Regions from separate parts of the Paenibacillus sp. ISL-20 genome, predicted to be linked through region 2. Evidence: riboswitches for the same ligand, from Rfam matches in the RefSeq annotation. Region 2 holds a riboswitch; the other holds the start of a gene.
What was found. Region 2 has a riboswitch for cobalamin ahead of J7E85_RS29020 (ABC transporter substrate-binding protein). Riboswitches for the same ligand answer to the same signal wherever they lie in the genome.
Positions count from the first base shown of each region.

Region 1 (9,961 bases), on a different contig from region 2:
AGATTTCGGATAAATGGGGATATGGGGAAGTGAATCATATAGAAGCAGACTTGTTTGACACCATTAGATAGATTTGAAGTGATATTGAAATGTGATCCGTCAAGAATACTTGATTAAGAAAGACGGTGTTTCATTCCAACGGAATAAATTGCGCCATCTGGTACTTGCTGTTATAATTTTGCGTATGATATGTGATTGGGGGTTATACCGATGGCAATATTGAATTGCTCATTAGCTAGGAAGTCCTCATGCAAAGCCTGATCTGGGGCGATACTTTGCGTGGGGTGCGATAGGATGAATTCGATCGCCCAACCTTAACTTTATCGTTTCTAATAACAGGCTTTGCACCTTCATTTTTAATAAAAATAAGGGGCTGAAAGCTATGAGTACACCATTTATTAGAAACCACCAGTTTAATATGATTAAAAAACAATCGGAGTTCCTTCTGAAAACATTGCGAACGGTCGCGGATCGAAAAGTTTTGGAGACGGTTAGATATCGTGCCGTAACGAACGCTATGGAAGCCTTTCCGTCTTTGACAGAGGATCAGAAGCGGATGCTGGGCGAAATATCGACCATCGAGAAGGCCGAGGATTTCCAGAAATATCTTAACGCATTAGAACCCTATCTGGAGCCTTATCCGACGATTACGCTGAAACAGATTCAGAAGCTATTTCCTAAAAATAAGAAACTGAAAGTTCCGGATCTTCAATCGATCGACTTTCGATATGTAACGTATTTGGGCTGGGTGGATATTGCCACTAACAAGTTATTTATCGTATATCCGTTCGAAGGAAGATTCATCGGGATCGAGGGAAGAATTACCCCGACCAACAAGAAAGGGTACTGTCTGTTCTGCAACCGACAACAGGAACTTGCCTTGTTCTCGGTCAAGACCAAGCCAGTCGTTGCTTCAGCGGATAATCTTTCGTTTATTGGTCAATACGTATGTTTGGATAGCCAAGCATGTAATCACAGTATTACCGACACAGGGGCACTCGAGAAGTTCCTTCTCTCCGCCAGCAAGTAAACACAGTAACTAGAATAGGCTGCCTTCAAGGGCAGCCTATTTGTACTATGTTCCCATTTGAAGGACATAAAGGCCATGAAAGGACGTTGTAATATATGAACCATGTAAGATTAGTTAAGCCTCAGCTAGAGCTTGAAGAAGAATATTTATCATTTTATCAAGAATGGAAAAAATCCGGTGAAAATATGATTCCTTGGGTCATAAGCAAGGATCCAAGTGATTTTCAGGGAATGTTGAAGGAACTCTCTAATCAAGAGGAGGGGATTGGCGTAAAGAAAGGCTGGGTCTCCGATTCAACCTTTTGGTTGGTCGATAATCATCGAAGAGTATTAGGCGCGGCTAATATTAGACATCAATTAACCGAACATTTATATAATGCTGGCGGGCATATTGGCTATGGAATCCGCCCGTTGGAAAGATTGAAAGGCTATGCGGCTAAACTATTGGAATTGTCCTTGATTGAGGCCAAGAAATTGGGGATAAACGATGTATTGGTTGTCTGATGCCGGTAATGTGGGATCGGAAAGAACCTATTGGGGCTCAGCTTTTTCATTGATGAAGGTTGAGCCCCGATATGTATCGAACACTTTACTCTAGGGCAGAAAACACGATGTTGTGAAGGACTGAAGAGTGTCCGTATCTTATGTCGTCATCTTTTTTTGAGCCTTAGTTAAGAATACGATGCAAGTGATCGAAACAACAGCTAATGCGATCCACTGCGAAGTAGCGAGAGCACCGAACTGGCCTCGGATGATATCGCCTCTGAAAAATTCGATAATAAATCTCCCTAAACTATAAAGTATGAGATATAGACCTGCTATTAGGCCGTTAGGTCTCTTTCTTCTTGCAATGTAGATTAATATGAAAAAAATGGAAAAGCTGAGTAAGCTCTCTAATATTTGTGTAGGAATGAGTTTGATATCATTCGGGGCAAGCTGGGATTCGTGAAACGTAATTCCAAACCAACGATCCGTTTCTTCACCATAACAGCAGCCGGCGAGAAGGCAGCCAATTCTTCCAAAGCCTTGCGCTAATGCAAGGGAGGGTACAAAAAGGTCAAGGTATTTTAGAATGTTTATCTTTTTCTTCTTACAATAGACATAACCAACCCCAATCCCCCCGATAATTCCACCGTATACCACAAATCCTTCCGAAAAATTCAGAACCAATGAAGGATCATGGATGATATTGTTCATTTGGGTAATCCAAAACAAAAGTTTAGCCCCGACCAATCCGCCTAATAAGCTCCAGAAAGTTAAAGAGGAAACATGAGAAAGTTCTAGTTGTCTAGATGCTGTTCTATAAACAACGACCTTGTAAGCAATAAGGATTCCGATCGCGATCATCAATCCATATCCATAAATGGTCACAGGTCCGATACGAATGAGTTCATTGTGCATATGTTCATACCCCCATCATAGATTCCCGGATAAAATATTCTGTTTATGCTCGGTGTGATCAAACTACATAATGTAGTATGATAGTTCAAAAAAAGGGATTACGAATCCCCGGTCAACATAAAGAGCAGCAAAATGGAGCAGGATCTCAGAAAAGGCTTCAGCAGGGCTAGCGGAACATTCACCCCTCTGTCAGGCTCAAGAACTTGCATGATCCGGTATTGCAATGTTGAATTCGCAAAATGAACGGCTGCCTCATACCGCCGTAGATTACCGAGTTTCGCTAATTTTAATAAGACACTGCCTAAATACAGCTCCGTGCCCATCTGCCGGATGGTGAATCGGTCAGCAAACAGCTCTTGCCACGTCTGATAGTAGCGAAGAATCGGTTTAACAATCGGCAAATATCCAAAGGCGTCTGCCAGCAAGGTCGAAAAGAACATTTTTAATCCATCATAATTGCGGCAGTGATATCGTTCATGCAATAAAATTGCCTTTACTTCCTTGTCATTAAACATCTCTAAAACCGTAGTAGACACTACAATTTTTGGTCGAAGAAGACCAATCGTCAGAGCCACAAAGGCATTGTCCTGTACAACAATGATTTCCGTTCCCCAGCCGTGGTACTTGTAATTGAGGCGCTTGGTTAATTTATCGTGCATGTTGGCACGGAAGTGCTTTAACCATTTTTGCGATAAAACCAATTGCCGGGTACTTCGCCAAATGATCTGAACAAATGTATATGCAATGACAATGTCGATTAAGGCGTAATTCAGAACGGGTCCTTGAAAAATTCCGCTTCGGGCCTGGTAGGTAATGAACATTCCTATATGTACGATGACAACAGCTATGAATACGATCATCAGCGCATAGGCACATCTTAGCCGTGTGGTGGGATTCATTGCTTATTCCTGTGTTTGATATCGTTTAATTTACGCTCCAGCCTTGCGATCACCTCCGGATCGACATCATCCAGCGCATCGATCATGTGGTTCACGACCAAATTCCCGTACTCTTGAATGAGTCCCTGGGAAACCTCCTTTGTCTGTTCAGTGAGAAATTGCTCCTTCGACTGCAGCGGGCTGAACTTGGATGCCCGTGTCCGGCCGGTTCCCGTCATGGCCTTTGTCAGCAGGCCTTTATCCAGAAGACGATTCATGACAGTCATTACCGTATTGATCGAGATTGGACTCTCCTGATTCAGGATTGATTGCACTTCCTTGATACTTAGTGCTTCGGAGGACCAGAGAATATCCATAATTCGAGACTCCAGTGGTCCAAAAAATCGATTCAGGCCTTCGCCATCGATATTCATTTTCTTAATTTTCATTCCTATTTCACCCCATACTACACATCGTAGTATGGTTGTGGATAAAAGTCAACTTCCCCCTGCCAGTGACTAGCATGGGTGATCCGGGACTGTCCCGGAACATGCGAAGTGTCAGTGGCAAAAGGTTTTTTGCCGTGCAGTCGAGAATAGAAAAATATAGCAATTGAATTATAAATCATGAATGGATTATTCAGGAGGAAGATAGCGTGAGCGAAAGATTTGAGTTAAAACACGTAGGAATAGAAGATCCTTCAGAGGAAACCGGCATGTCTGGGTTTGGGTATCTTGCGTTGTTCGAATGTGAAGTTGAATATCGTTTTAGCACGGAAGACATGAGTGTGGAAGAAGCGGAAATTTACATACAAGACCTGTTGAATCAGCTGCCGGATGAAACCATAAACGAAATATGCAAGAAAGCATGCGCGTGGAAAAATCTCAAAATGTCTAGCGATACGGCTGATTATCCTCCCGGCTTAGATGGAGTGCATGGAGAGGATATTTTGAAGTTTATGTCCGTAGGGGAAGTTGACCTTTATCGAAATCCTTATGATCGAAACGATAATACATTCGGAGCAATCTTGGGTGGAGGTACAGCGTGGGACTCCGAAAATGGTATGGAAATTCTGATACGGGGCAGTAAGGTTCTTGAGGTGCGCGAGTATTTAGGCTACGGCGCATATGCTATTTGGAGCGAAACCGACGAAATTGAGTGAGAAAGCGATATGAATCGGGCAATCAGTGATGTTTAAATCGTCCGGGACATCCTGTACTATCCAACGCAAAAAATGAATAAGGAAAGGAGCATAACTAATTGCTAGAGCTCTCAAGACAAGCTGTTTTCATTGACAGGGACGGAACACTTGGAGGAACCGCAGGCATGCTGTTGAAAGCCGCAGAAGAAAATAATCTGGACTTAGGGAAGTGTTTTGTCATAGGGGATAGATGGACGGATATGGTTGCCGCCAAAGAAGCCGGTTGCAAGAAAGTGTTAGTGAAGACGGGAGCTGGCGCCAAGGAACTGGAAAAATATAATAACAACGAGTACTTCGGCATATGGAAAGAAGCGTATCCTGATTATATCGCGACAGACTTTAATGAAGCCGTGACATGGATATTAGGGGGCGGCTAGAAAAGGAGGGCTCTCAATGGATTTGAGTGAAAGGAAACAGTGGAATGAAAATCACAAAAAGCTAACCCGGATGATTCTGGATCCGGCAAAACATCAGCGTGCGGTTGACCTATTCTTGCAGCAGCATCGCTTGTTACATTCATCAAGAATGAGCCATTCGCCACTTGCGACGCTTGAGGACGAATTAGTTAGAGATCTACAAGAGGAAACATTCCGCCAATATCCTGTTACGGCTCCTGATACGAAAAACTCTATAGTATGGCATATGTGGCATATCACGCGTATTGAAGATATGACTATGAGTGTGCTCGTAAATAACGATGTCCAAGTATTGCATTCAGGTCAATGGAACAAGAAACTCCACATTGATGATGTTCATTCCGGAAATGAAATGACGGAAGCAGAAATCGCTAATTTGAGTGCGACTCTTGATATTGGTTCTTTATTAGCTTATCGGAGTGAAGTTGGGCGAAACACTCGTGAAGTCATATCCCGTTTATTTCCAGGCGACTTTAAGCAAAAAGTTGAAGCGGCAAGAATTCATGAACTTAAAGTACAGCATGCGGTTAAGGAAGAAGCATCGTGGTTGCTTGAATACTGGGGAAACAAAACGATTGCGGGATTAGTGCTTATGCCGGCGACAAGGCATATTTTTCTGCACTTGAATAAATCGATACGACTGAAACAAAGAATTCAAAAGTCCAAATAGTGAGGCTGGGATGCTATTTATTTTTACAAGGGAGGTTGTGCTAGGATGTTGTACGATTTGCCAGGCGAAGAGAATATGTCAACGATCGTGGGAATGTTATATAGCGCTGTCAGAGAGAACAGCCAACGGCTAAAGTCCATATCAGAGGGCATGGCGCAAGAGGAAATAGACTTCAAAGGACCTTGTGACAATTTCAATAGTGCCGCTCAGTTAATAAAACATATCATGTACGTCGACCTGAACTGGATTTATAGGATTAAAGGGGAGGCGCTCCCCCAGTCTTTCATAGATGAATACGGCCCCATGATCGATGAACATAACAGGCTGCCAATGATCAAAGGGATGCCTTTGGACATGCTTATATCTAAATATGAAGTTGTATTAAATATGTTGAAGGAAACATGCACGCAATTAACGGATGCTGATCTGGATAGCATTGTCACCTTTGGTCACGAAAATGAAAAGCAAGCCACCATCCGGTGGGGATTATGGCATATGGCCGACCATAACCGTTATCATCAAGCCCATATTAATCAGCTTAGAAAGTGGTACTCTGAGCAAAAAAGAGACATGGATCATGAGTAAAAGAATTGGAAAACCACTTCCTTGTTTGTCTTTCTGAGACAATTCACCGTATCTACGCTGCAGCGTTCGTCCCTTGGCCTGCCCGAGGCATTTTATTTTATTTGAGTTTCATTTCGATCAATCATTTTTTTAGGTTTATATCGCCAAACGTGTCGTTTGTGCTATAATGATGTCGAATGGGCAACCATTCGCGTCATGTACAATAGAAAAAGTTATAGGCAATGGAAGTTTGGTGCAAATCCAACACGGTCCCGCCACTGTGATAGACCGAATGATCGGTCTTAAGTCAGGTCTTTTGCCTAATAACTTTGGAGAGACCAGTCATTTCGAGGCGAAAATGGCTGGTTTACAAGTCTAGTGACGTTTCCCGCCTCGCTAGGCTTTTTTTAATTGCAGCAGAGGCTGCCGACGATGTTGTCGGCCACAGCCGGGTGTTCGCCGCCGAATATATACAATGAGGTATAGCTCGCAAACGGGGAGATTCTTCAAGGACGAAGAACCACGTGCACTATGGAGTGCATATCCCTTTTTTTTATTGATAGAGGTTGTTCCAAAAGTCCGCTTTTGATGACCGACCTTTTTGAACCAGGCACTTATAGATTCGTACCGTTAATGTGTCTGATCTAAGGACAAGTTCCGGAAGCGGTTGACGAAGATCAGAATGACGGTGTACAGTATATATGCAAAACTAAATGATAAGAAGCTGCACAATGGCGTGCATACATGATAACAAGCAAAGAGGCTTTTAAAGGGGATTTCCCTTTGAATGGCCTCTTTTTTTGTTGCAATTACTTCTTGGAGGTGCTTTACATGGATAAACTTTCGATTAAAGCCGACCTCTATATGGGGCAAGGCGCGATGGATCGTCTAACAGAGTGGCAAAACAAACGTATGTTCATCGTCACGGATCCATTTATGGTGAAGTCGGGCATGATTAACATGGTGTTTGATCGCCTGCACAGCAGTAACGAGCAATATGTTTTCAGCAATATCGTGCCTGATCCGCCGATTGAAGTCGTCACGGAAGGTGTCGAGGCGCTCTGTGCGTTCAACACCGATCTAATCATTGCCATTGGCGGCGGTTCTGCCATTGATGCCGCTAAAGCGATGAAGCTGTTTACGAAAAAGCTGCTTGACCAGCGAGATATCCCGTTCATTGCAATCCCGACGACAAGCGGGACGGGTTCTGAAGTTACGTCATTCTCCGTTATCAGCGACAAAGAAAAAAACATCAAATATCCGCTTGTATCCGATGACATGCTGCCGCAAGAAGCGATTCTCGATCCTGAGCTCGTCAAAAGCGTGCCGGACTTCATTACGGCCGATACCGGGCTGGATGTTTTGACGCATGCCATTGAAGCGTATGTATCCACCAAATCCAATGATATCTCCGATGCGCTGGCGGAGAAGGCGATGAAGCTGGTCTTTGCTTATTTGCCGCGAGCTTATAAGGACGGAAATGATCTTGAGGCGCGCGAAAAAATGCATAATGCATCCTGCATCGCGGGGATGGCGTTTAATATTGCGTCGCTGGGATTGAATCATGGGATCGCGCATGTGGCGGGAGCCAAATTCAAAATTGCCCACGGACGTATGAATGCGATTCTTCTTCCGCATGTCATCGAATTTAATGCCGATTACAAGCCGGGTTACGCCAAGGAAGAAAGCAATAGAGCGGCGGTTCGGTATGCCGAAATTTCCAAAAGCTTGGGGTTATCCGCACCAAATGCCAAGAGCGGCGTCCGTAGTCTCGTACAGGCAATCAAACAGCTGCAGAAGCAATTGAATATGCCGCAAACGCTGCGCGAATGCGGTGTGGATCAATCGCTGTTTGGAGAGATGAGAGTGTCGATCGCCGAAGGCGCGCTGAAAGACGGATGCACGGCAACAAATCCACGCGTTCCTACGACAGAGGACGTGCTTCAAATTTTGAACAAAATGTTTCAATTCTAAGATCGAGTCGAAATTTGACGGATTTCGTATTGACATCGCTTGCAATATTCAAATATAGTGAAAGTAACACAATGGCGTGTTGCATACAAATCAAAGCAAAGTGGCTTCTTAAAAATTCCGCATGGACTTTTAAGGGGCTTTTATTGTTTTTTGCAGTGAATTTTAGTTGCGTGTTCAAAAAGGCGGGTTTTCCAGGCTGAATTCAAGATTCGATGCCGAGTTTACTTCCAGATTCACTTCGTGATAGATAAAGAATTTATTAGTTATCAGCGGAGGCTGATGAAATTCTATATCGCAAGAAAACCTACCTATGCATCGCGGTCGATCATCCTTGAAGTGTCATCGATTAGGTTTTCTTATCAAAAGTGGACTTGTAGAACAACCTCTTTTAGTGTTTTCGATACGAGAGTGAGATGAGGAGTATGGAACAAGGAGCCGAGAAACAACGTGTGATTCAGGAGTATGTGCCTGGCAAACAGGTCACGCTCGCTCACATTATCGCGAACCCGAACCCGGACATTTACAAGAAGCTGGGACTCGGAAACGAAGCGCATCAGTCCATCGGCGTTATGACGATCACGCCAAGCGAAGCCTCCATCATTGCAGCGGATATCGCTACAAAGGCGGCTGGCGTACAAATCGGCTTTGTCGACCGTTTCAGCGGTTCACTCGTCATTACGGGCGATGTATCATCAGTAGAATCTGCGATCAGCGCAGTACTGCATGGATTGCAGAATATATTGGGCTTCTCGGCTAATACGAACATTACGAGAACGTAGGAGAAGCTTATGATGAAGAAAATTATTTTTGCCGGAAGTACAGGATCGGGCAAAACCACGCTGTGCCAATGGCTGCACGGTGAGGAGATTGCCTATAAGAAAACGCAAGCCGTCGAAAATTTCGATCAGGCGATTGATACGCCGGGCGAATGCATCGAGAACCGGTATTTATACAAAATGCTGTTAGTATCCAGTGTAGATGCCGATGTCATTGGGCTGGTTCAGGATTGCACGAAAGAAGACAGCTATTTCCCGCCGGCCTTTGCAACGGTATTCGCCAAGCCGGTTATCGGAGTGGTAACGAAGGTGGAACTGGCCAAGTCGCAAGAAGAAATCGCGCAGGCCAGAGCGCATTTAATGGCGGCCGGCGTGGAGCGGATTTTTGAAGTCTCGACGATCGAGAACGTGGGAGTGGATGCTCTTCGGGATTATTTGAGGGCGTAAACGACTTGGATTCTAGTTCAAATGCAAGCGGGGCTTATCGATAGACAAGCGACAAGCAAATAACGACAGACAATGAGGTGCATGACGCATGAATGGAAAAATTGTAATAGTCGATGACGAACCTATTACAAGAATGGATATTCGTGAGATGCTAGAAGAGGCTAACTACAATGTAGTAGGCGAAGCTTCCGATGGCTTTGAAGCTATCGAATTATGCAAGAAGCATCTGCCTGACCTCGTCATCATGGATGTTCAAATGCCCATTTTGGATGGGCTCAAGGCGAGTAAAAGAATTCTTTCAGAACAGCTGGCGGGCGGGATCATCCTCTTGACCGCCTACAGCGACAAACAGACGATTGAAAAAGCATCTTCTGTCGGTGCGCTTGGTTACTTGGTAAAGCCGCTTGATGAAAAGTCGTTCATTCCTATGGTGGAAGTCACGATAGCCAGAGGCAAGGAATTCCGAAAGCTGGAACAAGATCTCTCAAAGCTGACGCAGAAGATGGAAGAACGCAAAGCGGTCGAGAAAGCGAAAGGCATATTGATGAGAGAAAATGGCTACACGGAAGAGGAAGCCTATCAAATCTTGCGCAAACTCAGCATGG
Region 1 is NZ_JAGGRD010000006.1:153,904-163,864, reverse strand. It holds gene J7E85_RS33865 (GyrI-like domain-containing protein) at 1-13, shown strand, start outside; gene J7E85_RS05040 (FusB/FusC family EF-G-binding protein) at 383-1,030, shown strand; partial or broken gene J7E85_RS05035 (GNAT family N-acetyltransferase) at 1,126-1,561, shown strand; gene J7E85_RS05030 (prolipoprotein diacylglyceryl transferase) at 1,672-2,430, opposite strand; gene J7E85_RS05025 (M56 family metallopeptidase) at 2,529-3,329, opposite strand; gene J7E85_RS05020 (BlaI/MecI/CopY family transcriptional regulator) at 3,326-3,757, opposite strand; gene J7E85_RS05015 (DUF6985 domain-containing protein) at 3,964-4,470, shown strand; gene J7E85_RS05010 (HAD hydrolase-like protein) at 4,569-4,886, shown strand; gene J7E85_RS05005 (DinB family protein) at 4,903-5,595, shown strand; gene J7E85_RS05000 (DinB family protein) at 5,641-6,180, shown strand; adenosylcobalamin (AdoCbl) riboswitch at 6,378-6,531, shown strand; gene J7E85_RS04995 (1-propanol dehydrogenase PduQ) at 6,991-8,133, shown strand; gene J7E85_RS04990 (BMC domain-containing protein) at 8,556-8,912, shown strand; gene J7E85_RS04985 (EutP/PduV family microcompartment system protein) at 8,925-9,356, shown strand; gene J7E85_RS04980 (ANTAR domain-containing response regulator) at 9,445-9,961, shown strand, end outside.
Region 1: it holds a riboswitch for cobalamin, as region 2 does, so the genes downstream of both, J7E85_RS04995 (1-propanol dehydrogenase PduQ) here and J7E85_RS29020 (ABC transporter substrate-binding protein) in region 2, are expected to answer to the same signal.

Region 2 (9,961 bases):
GATCACCTGCCATGACAACGACGGATTTTTTGGTGAACGACGGCTTCATATTCCCTGTAATGCCCGCTAATTGGATCGCTAGCGCCTCCAGCTTACCCAGACTGCCCGGAGGCTTCGTCAGCGTGTCCAAATAAGCGGCTGTTTCGTTCTGCACCTCGACATTCAGCGGTTTAATGTTAGCAATGATGTGATTTAAACGATTAACGATTGTATCCGTCAATGAAACGACCTCCTTGTATCTTGTTCCTAAATCTTACATCCTAAAGCGGAACATGCGGCAACATCGGTCAGGACCACGTGCTATTAGCCGTTAACAGCACCTGCGGAGCACCATTCTCGGGATGGGCCACAATCGAGGGCTCCACCCGGAAAATATGACGTATATACGCCGCTGTCAAAACTTCCTCCGGCTTGCCAACCCCGGCGATCTTTCCCTGATCAAGCACCAGCAGTTTATCGCAAAATTGGGCCGCCAGATTCAGATCATGCAGTACGCTGATCACCGTAATCCCAGACGAATTCCGCCACTCCGCCACCATATCCATGAACTGAAGCTGATAGTGGATATCCAGATAGGTCGTCGGTTCATCCAGCATCAGCAGGGAAGGCTCCTGGACCATTACCTTGCCAAGCGCGACACGCTGGCGTTGACCGCCGCTTAACTCGGTAAGCCGCCGTTCTTCCAGACCATTCAGATCCAGCTTTCGGATAATGGCCTCAATGAGCGGTGCTGCATCCTTATCTTCACGGCCAAGCCAGTTCAGGAATGGGAATCTTCCCATCTCCAGCACTTCCCGGACGGTAAAATCGGTAGGATCAAGCCCTTCCTGCTGAAGCACCGCCACGATCCGGGCCAGTGCCTTTCGATTATAGTGTCCAAGTGCCTTGCCCCGAAGCGTCACACTTCCTTGCGTAGGACTCTCCACACCGGATAACAGCTGCATCAGGGTGGATTTACCGCTTCCGTTCGGACCGATGATTCCCCACCATTCCCCTTCGGCAATGTGAAGGTCCACGCCTTCAAGAATCGGCACCTTGCCATATGCTTTGCCAAGTCCTTGAGCTGTAATCATGATAGACCCTCCCTGCGCCGTTTTTTGTTCCGGTATAGCAAATACGCAAAGAATGGAGCGCCTATGAATGCCGTAACCACACCGAGCGGTATTTCCGTTGGTGCCAGCACGGACCGTGCCGCCGTATCGCACCAGACCATGAATATCGCGCCGCCCAGAGCCGACAGTGGAACAATGACGCGGTAATCGGAGCCGGTGATCAGCCGGATCATATGCGGTACCACAAGTCCCACGAATCCAATCACGCCGGAGACCGACACGGCTGCGGCAGCGAGCAGAGTAGCAACGATGAGCACGCTGGTCTTCAACCGATCCACATTCAAGCCCATATGGGCGGCCTGCCGTTCCCCCAGCGACAAAATATTAAGCGCTCGCGACCTGCTCCATAAGTAGATAAAACCTGCGATAAAATACGGGAAAAGGATGGCCGTATACGACCATCCACGCATGCTCAGGCTCCCCATCGTCCAGTACAGGATCTGGTTTACCGTATCTTTGGACATGACCGTCAGAAAGGAAACGACGGCGCCCAGAAACGACTGCATCACCACGCCGGACAGAATGAGCCCGTGGATCGGCAGTTTTCCTTGATCCCTTGCCAACAGCAGAACGGCCCATAGGGTGCCTGCTCCGGTCAGAAACGCTACAAGCGGGAGCGTGTAACCTCCGGCAAAGGAATATTCCATCCCGAAAAAAATCAGGGATGCTGCGCCAAGCGCAGCACCCGAGGATACACCAAGCGTAAACGGATCCGCCAGCGGATTGCGCAACACCCCTTGAAAGGCGGCTCCGGCGACAGCCAGGGAGGCTCCTACGAGCATCCCCAGCAATATGCGCGGCAATCTCACCTTCATTAAGATTTGCTCGGATGGAGCTTCCCAGCCCGGAACGATGGAATCGCCGATTCCCGGCAGCCGGTGCAGCAGCATCGCCCCAATCTCTCTCACAGGCAGGTGCACGGAGCCAATTCCGAGACTGACAACCAAGGTTAACAGTAATAGGATTATGCCGGCCGCACCGAATCCTGCAAGTTTTTTACTCATGGATTCATCAGTTCCGGATAAACGGCCTTCGCCACTTCCACCAACCCTTGCGTCACACGGGGACCCGGACGGCTCAACAGATTCGCATCCACGGATATGACTTGATCGTTCTTGATGGCTTTGATCTGATCCCAGCCGTCGCGCTCCTTAATCAGCTGATCCAATGTTTTCTTGGTTGCTTCATCAACCACATCGTCCGTGTACAGAATGACGTCGGGGTTCGCAGCAATAATATTTTCCTCACTGATTTCGAACCAGCCTTCCGCATCGCCGGCTGCGTTAACGCCGCCAGCTAAGGTGATGATCTCATCCATAAACTCACCCTTGCCGACGGTCCAGCCTGGAGAGAATTCGACATACACTTTCTTCTTGTCTTCATCCTTCACGGATTTCACGGCTTCCGTAACGGTAGCCAATTCCTGCTTCATCTGATCCACGACCGCTTTCGCCTCCGCTTGACGGTCCGTAATTTGTCCGATCAGTTCGATGTTCTCCATCACGGCATCAATGGTTTTCGGATCATTGACGAACAGGGTAACGCCAAGCTCACGCAATTTCTCAGCATTCTGAGCATTCATCGAAGCCGCAAATACCACATCGGCATCGGCTGCAATAATAGCCTCTTCATTCACTTGGAACCCGCCCAATTTAGGCTTGGATTTGGCCGCTTCCGGATAATCGTCATTATCGGACACGCCAACGATTTCCTCATCCAGGCCCAAAGCGAACAGTTTTTCCGTCTCGGACGGTGTCAGGGATGCAATTTTGGCCGGAGCTTTCTCAAACGTCATTTCAACCCCGGTTGAATCCTTAACGGTCAGCGGATACGTCGTTTTAAGCTCTTCGCCGGAATCCGCTGGCACTTCGTTATTCTGCTCTTCCTGTTGTGCAGGCGGCGTTGTATCCTTCGGCGCCGCTTCTTCGCCTCCACAGCTAATCAAGGCCAGAGCCATCAGTATGGCTACCAGAAGTACGGACCATGTTTTGTTTAATGCTTTCATCTCTTGAAATCCCCCTATACATAATTGAGAACCTGGCGCTGTGAGTTTACATTCCTTCGACCGATCCTTACCGGGAGAAAAATATCAATCGTCATACTCCAAAGAAAAGCAAAAATCCCTGACTCCTCGTAAACAAGGACTCAGGGATTACGTTTTAACATAAGGACATCTGGATAACCGTTCACAGATAGCGCCTTAAACTTCCGCCCACACATGCTGCATGGGTCCGGCAAACGTAATCCTCTCCTCGAAGGACCGTCATTCATTCGCCGAGGGCAGGTCTCCTGACTTGCAGGCTGTAACGACTTCTCCGCCTTCCCAAGCGCTATGGCTCAGTGGCATATGAAGAAGTCCCTGCTTCACAGTGGCGGGACCGTGCCGGACTTGCACCGGCTTCCCTATTAACCCGGCAGAAGGCAACAACGCCTTCTGTCCGGGACCCTCGCAAATAATATGAATTTATGTATGTTAGGCCAAGCATGGTTTCTCTGCCCAACATTATAGGCGATAAACCTTCCTCTTACAACCGAAAGATTCGGTCATTTCAAATGCCTTATGATACGGATTTATCCCGTTATCGCCCATTCCGCACCGATATCATACGATTTCATTTATTCGCTTAACCGCACGCCTTGCCAGCGTTTTTCATCCCATGTCAATTGCAGCTTAAGCTCCTCGCCCGGTGACACCTGCGTTTCCCAGAATTCCGTATGCGGAAGGGTAGCTGCCGCGATCTGCCGGATGACGCCCCCATGGGTGACCACAAGCACATCCAACTCGATCCTCTGTGTCCCACAACCATAACCGGCTGCCTCTGCCTCTGCCTCTGCCTGCACAAGGGTATCCGGATCTTCCTCCACATGCAACAGTTCCTTCAAATCCAAATACAATCCGGTCAAGAATGCCTGAATCCGGGAACAGAACGCTTCCCAGCTCTCCCCATTTGGCGGCGTAACTTCTGCGGGGTTATCAATCCAGCACCGATAGGAGATATCCGACTTCAAGTCCTCGTAGGTGTTCCCTTCCCAATCCCCGAAATCGAGCTCACGCAGCCGCAGATCATACTCGACCCCTGGAATGAGCCTGCCCGGATCTTCATCATCAGGAATAGCGGACATTGTTGAGTCCGATAGGATAACATTCAGCGTCTGCCTGCATCGAAGGAGATCACTGCAATAGATCCGGACAAACTGCTTGGTACAAAACCTTTCCCGCAGCGGGAGGAGCTGCTGTCTTCCTTCCACCAGAATCCCCTGATTCTCGTGACCGAGATAACGGTGCTCCTCGTTCCATAACGTGCGGCCATGACGGATCAGATGCAGGGTAATCCTCATATCCATAACCTCCCCCCTGCTGCGGCAACAAGCCCAAGCACCACGGTACCCAGTATCGTAAACAATACCGATACGCCCAGCAGCAGACGATTTGTCACCTGAATATCCTCCGCTTCAAGCGGGCGTTCGGGGTCCCCCATGTAAGCCCGGAACGAGATCACGCCTTGATAGGAATTCTCGCCACCCAGACGAATGCCCAGCGCACCGGCAACGGCCGATTCCGAGAAGCCGCTGTTCGGACTGGGGTGCTTTCGCGCATCCCTTCTGACCATCTTGATCGCTTTTTTCCATTGCAGCGAGAACATCGCAGCCACCACGGTCAACAGTCCTGCCGTCAGACGTGCCGGTATCCAATTGGCGATATCGTCCAGCCTTGCGGATGCCCAGCCGATATGCTGGTATTTGTCATTTTTATAACCGACCATGGAGTCGAGCGTGTTCACGGCCCGGTAGGCCATCGCCAGCGGCGCTCCCCCGATCAGGGCAAAAAACAACGGAGCGATGACCGCATCCACGATATTCTCCGCAACCGTCTCCACTGTTCCCCGCACGATCTCCGGCTCATCCAGATGGCCGGTGTCTCGCCCGACAACCATGCTGAGCGCGCGCCTGGCCTCCCCGATATGGCCGGAACGAAGATGGCCATAGACCTCCAATCCTGCTTCACGCAGCCCCTTGATAGCAATCGTAGTCGCAATAAGCACGATCTCCACTCCCCAAGCAAGCCAAGGATGAATCGCTGCACACAACAACAGCAGCAGCCATGCCAGTATGAAGGAGCCGCCGGCCACGATCACCGGCAGCAGAATGCCCGCCCGCTTCAGGCTCTGGGCGGAAGTCGCCCAATGACGTATCCAGCCTTCAACCCGGCGGATGGCTTTCCCCATGCCAATGACGGGATGGGGGAGCCATCTCGGATCTCCAATCAGCAGGTCCAGCACGACCGCTGCCCAAATGACCCACACGACGGTCATATCCGGTTCTCTCTTTCGGAGACAATGCTTTCCGTAACACTCTCGTAGACAAGGCGGCCGATCATGCCGCCCAGATCAGTTGCGGTTCCGGCATAATGGTGGTTCACGCCATACGCTGCATTGCCGCTGACCCCAAGGACCATCGCGTCCGTCGTCGTTCCGGTCGCGACGGCTCCGGTTTCATGATCCTTCACGCCCAGGTCATGCAGCGCCGCGGCTTTCGCTTCCGTCGCCGTCAGCGTGGCGTTCACCATGCAAGTCGGCGTCATCATCCCGTCCACCATCAGCATGATATTAATCGTGCCCGGCTGGTAAGCCGCAAACGTCGTACGGCTCGACCCGGCGCGGGCTGCATTGCCCACGCCGGCGGTGGTACAGCACAGGATGGAAGCCTGTTCACTCCGCTCTTCCCGGATGGAAGCATATTTCAGTTTTACCGCCGTCATCAATCCAGCTGTAGATTCAGCCGGATAACCGTGAGCAGCTATAAAGTTAGACATATCGTTCACGGGGTCGCTGCAATCGTAATGTTTGTCCACATAACGATTCACGATATGATCCAAGCTTACGAATCCGCCGCCGTAAATAGCGCTGCTTATGGACGCAGCCGGCTCCGGAAGCGATATCCGGATATGCGGATGCTGCAGCTCCGATTCGAGGGACGCCACCACTCCCGGCCACGCATTAGAAAGATATAGATGATTCTTGCCTTCCAGAAAAGGTACTGCCATGTTTCTCTCTCCCTACTCTCTATGATCTAAATCCGCCTGATTCCGACTTCATTGGTATGTGCTGTTTAATACCTTTAAGTCGCGTCTTCAGAAGAAATGCCAAGCACCTCCGCCATAATGGCAAGCAGCCTGTCGTTATCTGCGGCATGTTTAACGGCCAGCCGGATATGACGCTCACCAAGGCCCGGGTACATGGCGCAGCTGCGGACAAGCACGCCGCGTCTGCCCATCTCCGACTGAAACATCTCGGCACGCCATGGCCGCGGAAGCTCCATGAGTAGAAAATTAGCCTCGCCCGGCGTAACCTCCAGCCCCAGCGCTCGTAAACCATGTATAAGCTTCCCGCGCTCTGCGCGAATCAATTGCAGCGTATTCTGCTCATAGTCCCTGCCGCTGCCAAGACAAGCCTCGCCCGCAAGCAGCGCCAGTCCATTAACACTCCACGTGACCTGCTTGCCTGCCATCCTGCGTATCACATCGGGATGTGCGGCCGTATACCCGAGTCGTAGACCCGGAATCGCATAAAACTTGGTCATCGATCTGACAATCACGGTCCGAGGATAGTCATGAAGCTCTGGCATCAGAGTCTGTCTGTCTTCCAGCGGAATAAAGTCGATAAAGGCTTCATCCAGCACCAGCCAGGTCCCTTCTTGCTCTGCGCATGCCGCTATTTCGCGGATATCCTCAAGGCTGTACTGAACTCCGTTCGGATTGTTGGGCTGTCCCAAAAACACGAGATCCGTGCAAGCTATCAGTTCCATCACATCCGCCTTATCTGCACGCCAGTCCCTCTCCGGATGACCGCACACGGAGCGGATGTCCGAACCAAATTTTAAGGACAATTCCCGGTATTCAGAAAAACACGGGTCAACCACGCCCACAGTCCTTGGCGATAGCCCCATCAACAACAGCGCCATGCACTCTGCCGCCCCATTGCCGACAAGGATACCCCGCGGATCGGTGCCTAACTCCGCTGCGAGCAGCTCCTTGAACTTGCGGTGTCCCGGATCCGGATAACGAATGACCGCACTCATTCCCTCTTGTAAGGCCGTAATAACCCCTTGCGGCGGTCCGAGCGGGTTAATATTGGCGCTGTAATCCAGGAAAGCCGAGGCTTTTCTTCCGTATGTGGCAGCGGCCGTCTCCACGTCCCCTCCATGGCCGTACACCTCGATCAAGGGTTGTTTTTTGTCATTCATAAGGGCTCCTCCTGTTCCATGCCCTGGACTCTTGCAAGTCCTGCCGTTATGTAATGCCATCATTATGTCGCTACCGTCCCTGACTCGTCAACATGGAATCCTTTGTCTCTGTCTTAAAATTGGTTTACAATAGTCTGGAAGCACCACATTTTGAATTGTGACGACGGAGGATACTATGCTATTTATCGATAATCAGGGGATCCACGATCCATCCATTAATCTAGCGATTGAAGAATATGCCTTGAAGCACTTGTCCATGGATGAGAGCTACCTTCTCTTTTATATCAACAAGCCTTCCATTATTATCGGAAAGCATCAGAATACGATCGAAGAGATCAACCAGGAATACGTTCGTGACAACAACATTCAGGTTGTACGCCGGTTGTCCGGGGGCGGGGCCGTATACCATGATCTCGGCAACCTGAATTTCAGCTTCATTACGAAGGATGACGGACAGTCCTTCCACAACTTCCTGAAGTTCACCCAGCCGGTCATCGACTTCCTGCAAAAAATGGGTGTACCCGCCGAGCTGAGCGGCCGGAATGACCTGCAGGTCGGCGAGAAGAAAATTTCGGGGAACGCGCAGTTCTCGACGCGGGGACGCATGTTCAGCCACGGCACGCTCATGTTCGATCTGAACCTGGATGATGTACAAGCCTCGCTGAATGCCAATCCGGAAAAATTCAAATCCAAGAGCACCAAATCCGTCCGCAGCCGCGTGGCGAACATTAAGGAGCTGCTTGGTACGGATATGACCATTGAACAGTTCCGCGCCGAGCTGCTTCGCTCGATTTTCGGTATGGAGCCGGATCAAGTACCGCAATATGTCCTTCAAGAGAAGGACTGGGAAATCATCAACCAGATCTCGAAGGAACGCTACCAGAATTGGGATTGGAACTACGGACTTTCCCCTGAAAGCAATGTGAAGCATGCCAAGAAGTTCCCGGTGGGCATTATTGATATCCGCATGGACATCCGTGAAGGACATATCGGAGAGATCAAGATTTACGGCGACTTTTTCGGCGTCGGCGATGTCGCTGATATCGAGAACCTGCTTCGCGGCAAACGGTATGAAGAAACTGCAGTGCGCACGGCGCTATCCGGCATCAACGTCAAGCATTACTTCGGCAACCTTGAGCTCGACGATTTGATCGGCTTGATTTTTCTTGAGGAATAGAGCCTTCTCGAATTAAATAAGCCTCCCGCCCGTATGCTCCATGCATAAGGGTGGGAGGCTTTTTCATTTCAAACAGATATACCTCGGATCAAGAAGAGGCCATAAACACATACCAAACAAGGACCAGTGTTAACACGATACATACATTCTCTACCGTGCGTCCCCATTTGCTTCCGGTGCTCATAATTTTCAGTTTAATTCTCCATTTGAACGGAGGAAGCGGACAGATCCCGCGATTGGTTAATGCATCTGCAAGCAAATGGATGGAGTAGGATAAACCGCCAGCAAACCATAAGCTTTCCCCGCCGATCTTGCCCTGCGATGCAAAATACAGCAGGCCCGTCCATCCGGCAGCGGCATAGACGGTATGGGTTAACCCCCGGTGGGTCACCAAGGAGCCTGCAATGAGCACGCTGCCTGCGATTGTGTTCCATGGGCTGAAGCCCTGCCCGAAGGAGATCAGTCCGAGACCGATCAGGAACATGACGATATGGCGCAGGGTCCGGCTTGGCAGGTACGAAACAACCCCGATCAGCCCGGCCAGGGCGATGTTCCATGGGGCATACTCCTTGCCGTAGAAGACAACGAAGATGGCTGCGCCAATCATCGCTAGCTGGAGGATTCGCAGCAGCCCGGAAGGAATGGCTTTGCGGACCAGCAGGGAGTTGGGCTCGTCGATGTCGGGAAGCAGTGCGCTAACCAAAGCCACTGCGGCAGCCGGCAACGTGACAGGCACTTCGCTCATGCCCATGACGGATAACGTAACCCCTGTGCTAATAATCAAATGAGCTCTGCCCATCATGATGACAATCTTCCTTTCTAAGCTCAATGCTGACTATGGGATCGATGGAGTTGCCGGTCTTCACGTCCGATAGCCCAGGGTCATGAGAATATACGTTCGGTTCATTAGTATAGCAAAATCATCCTCTTTTTGTCTACCCCTTCCACTTGGGTTAGGCTTAAAAATGGTTGTCCGATTCTCTGATATGGGATACAATTTGATCACTTGCCCCAAGGTTACGACCGGGGACGAATGTACGGGAATCTCATCAGGAGTTTCACATCTTCAAGAAAGGATGACGACCGAGTGAATCGCTCACGAATTGCCGATCTCAGCCTGCTTCTGGTGGCCATGATGTGGGGATCTACGTTCCTCATCGTTCAGCATGCGGTCCGCGTGCTCCCGCCGATGGCCTTTAATTCGGTCCGCTTTTTGGGAGCGGCCCTGCTCCTTGCATTGATCATCACCCTCTTTTACCGGAGCCAGTGGAAGCTAATATCCGGCAAAATGCTGCTGCATGCTTGCCTGCTAGGTCTTTTTTTATTTATAGGGTATGCCTTTCAAACCGCGGGCCTTCTGTACACAACCACGTCCAATACAGGCTTTATTACCGGCTTGTCCGTCGTGCTGGTCCCTTTCATATCCTAT
Region 2 is NZ_JAGGRD010000063.1:31,264-41,224, forward strand. It holds gene cobT (nicotinate-nucleotide--dimethylbenzimidazole phosphoribosyltransferase) at 1-220, opposite strand, end outside; gene J7E85_RS29010 (ABC transporter ATP-binding protein) at 288-1,073, opposite strand; gene J7E85_RS29015 (FecCD family ABC transporter permease) at 1,070-2,116, opposite strand; gene J7E85_RS29020 (ABC transporter substrate-binding protein) at 2,113-3,117, opposite strand; cobalamin riboswitch at 3,375-3,576, opposite strand; gene J7E85_RS29025 (histidine phosphatase family protein) at 3,729-4,457, opposite strand; gene cbiB (adenosylcobinamide-phosphate synthase CbiB) at 4,448-5,425, opposite strand; gene J7E85_RS29035 (adenosylcobinamide amidohydrolase) at 5,422-6,156, opposite strand; gene cobD (threonine-phosphate decarboxylase CobD) at 6,231-7,355, opposite strand; gene lplA (lipoate--protein ligase) at 7,531-8,532, shown strand; gene J7E85_RS29050 (metal-dependent hydrolase) at 8,621-9,334, opposite strand; gene J7E85_RS29055 (DMT family transporter) at 9,620-9,961, shown strand, end outside.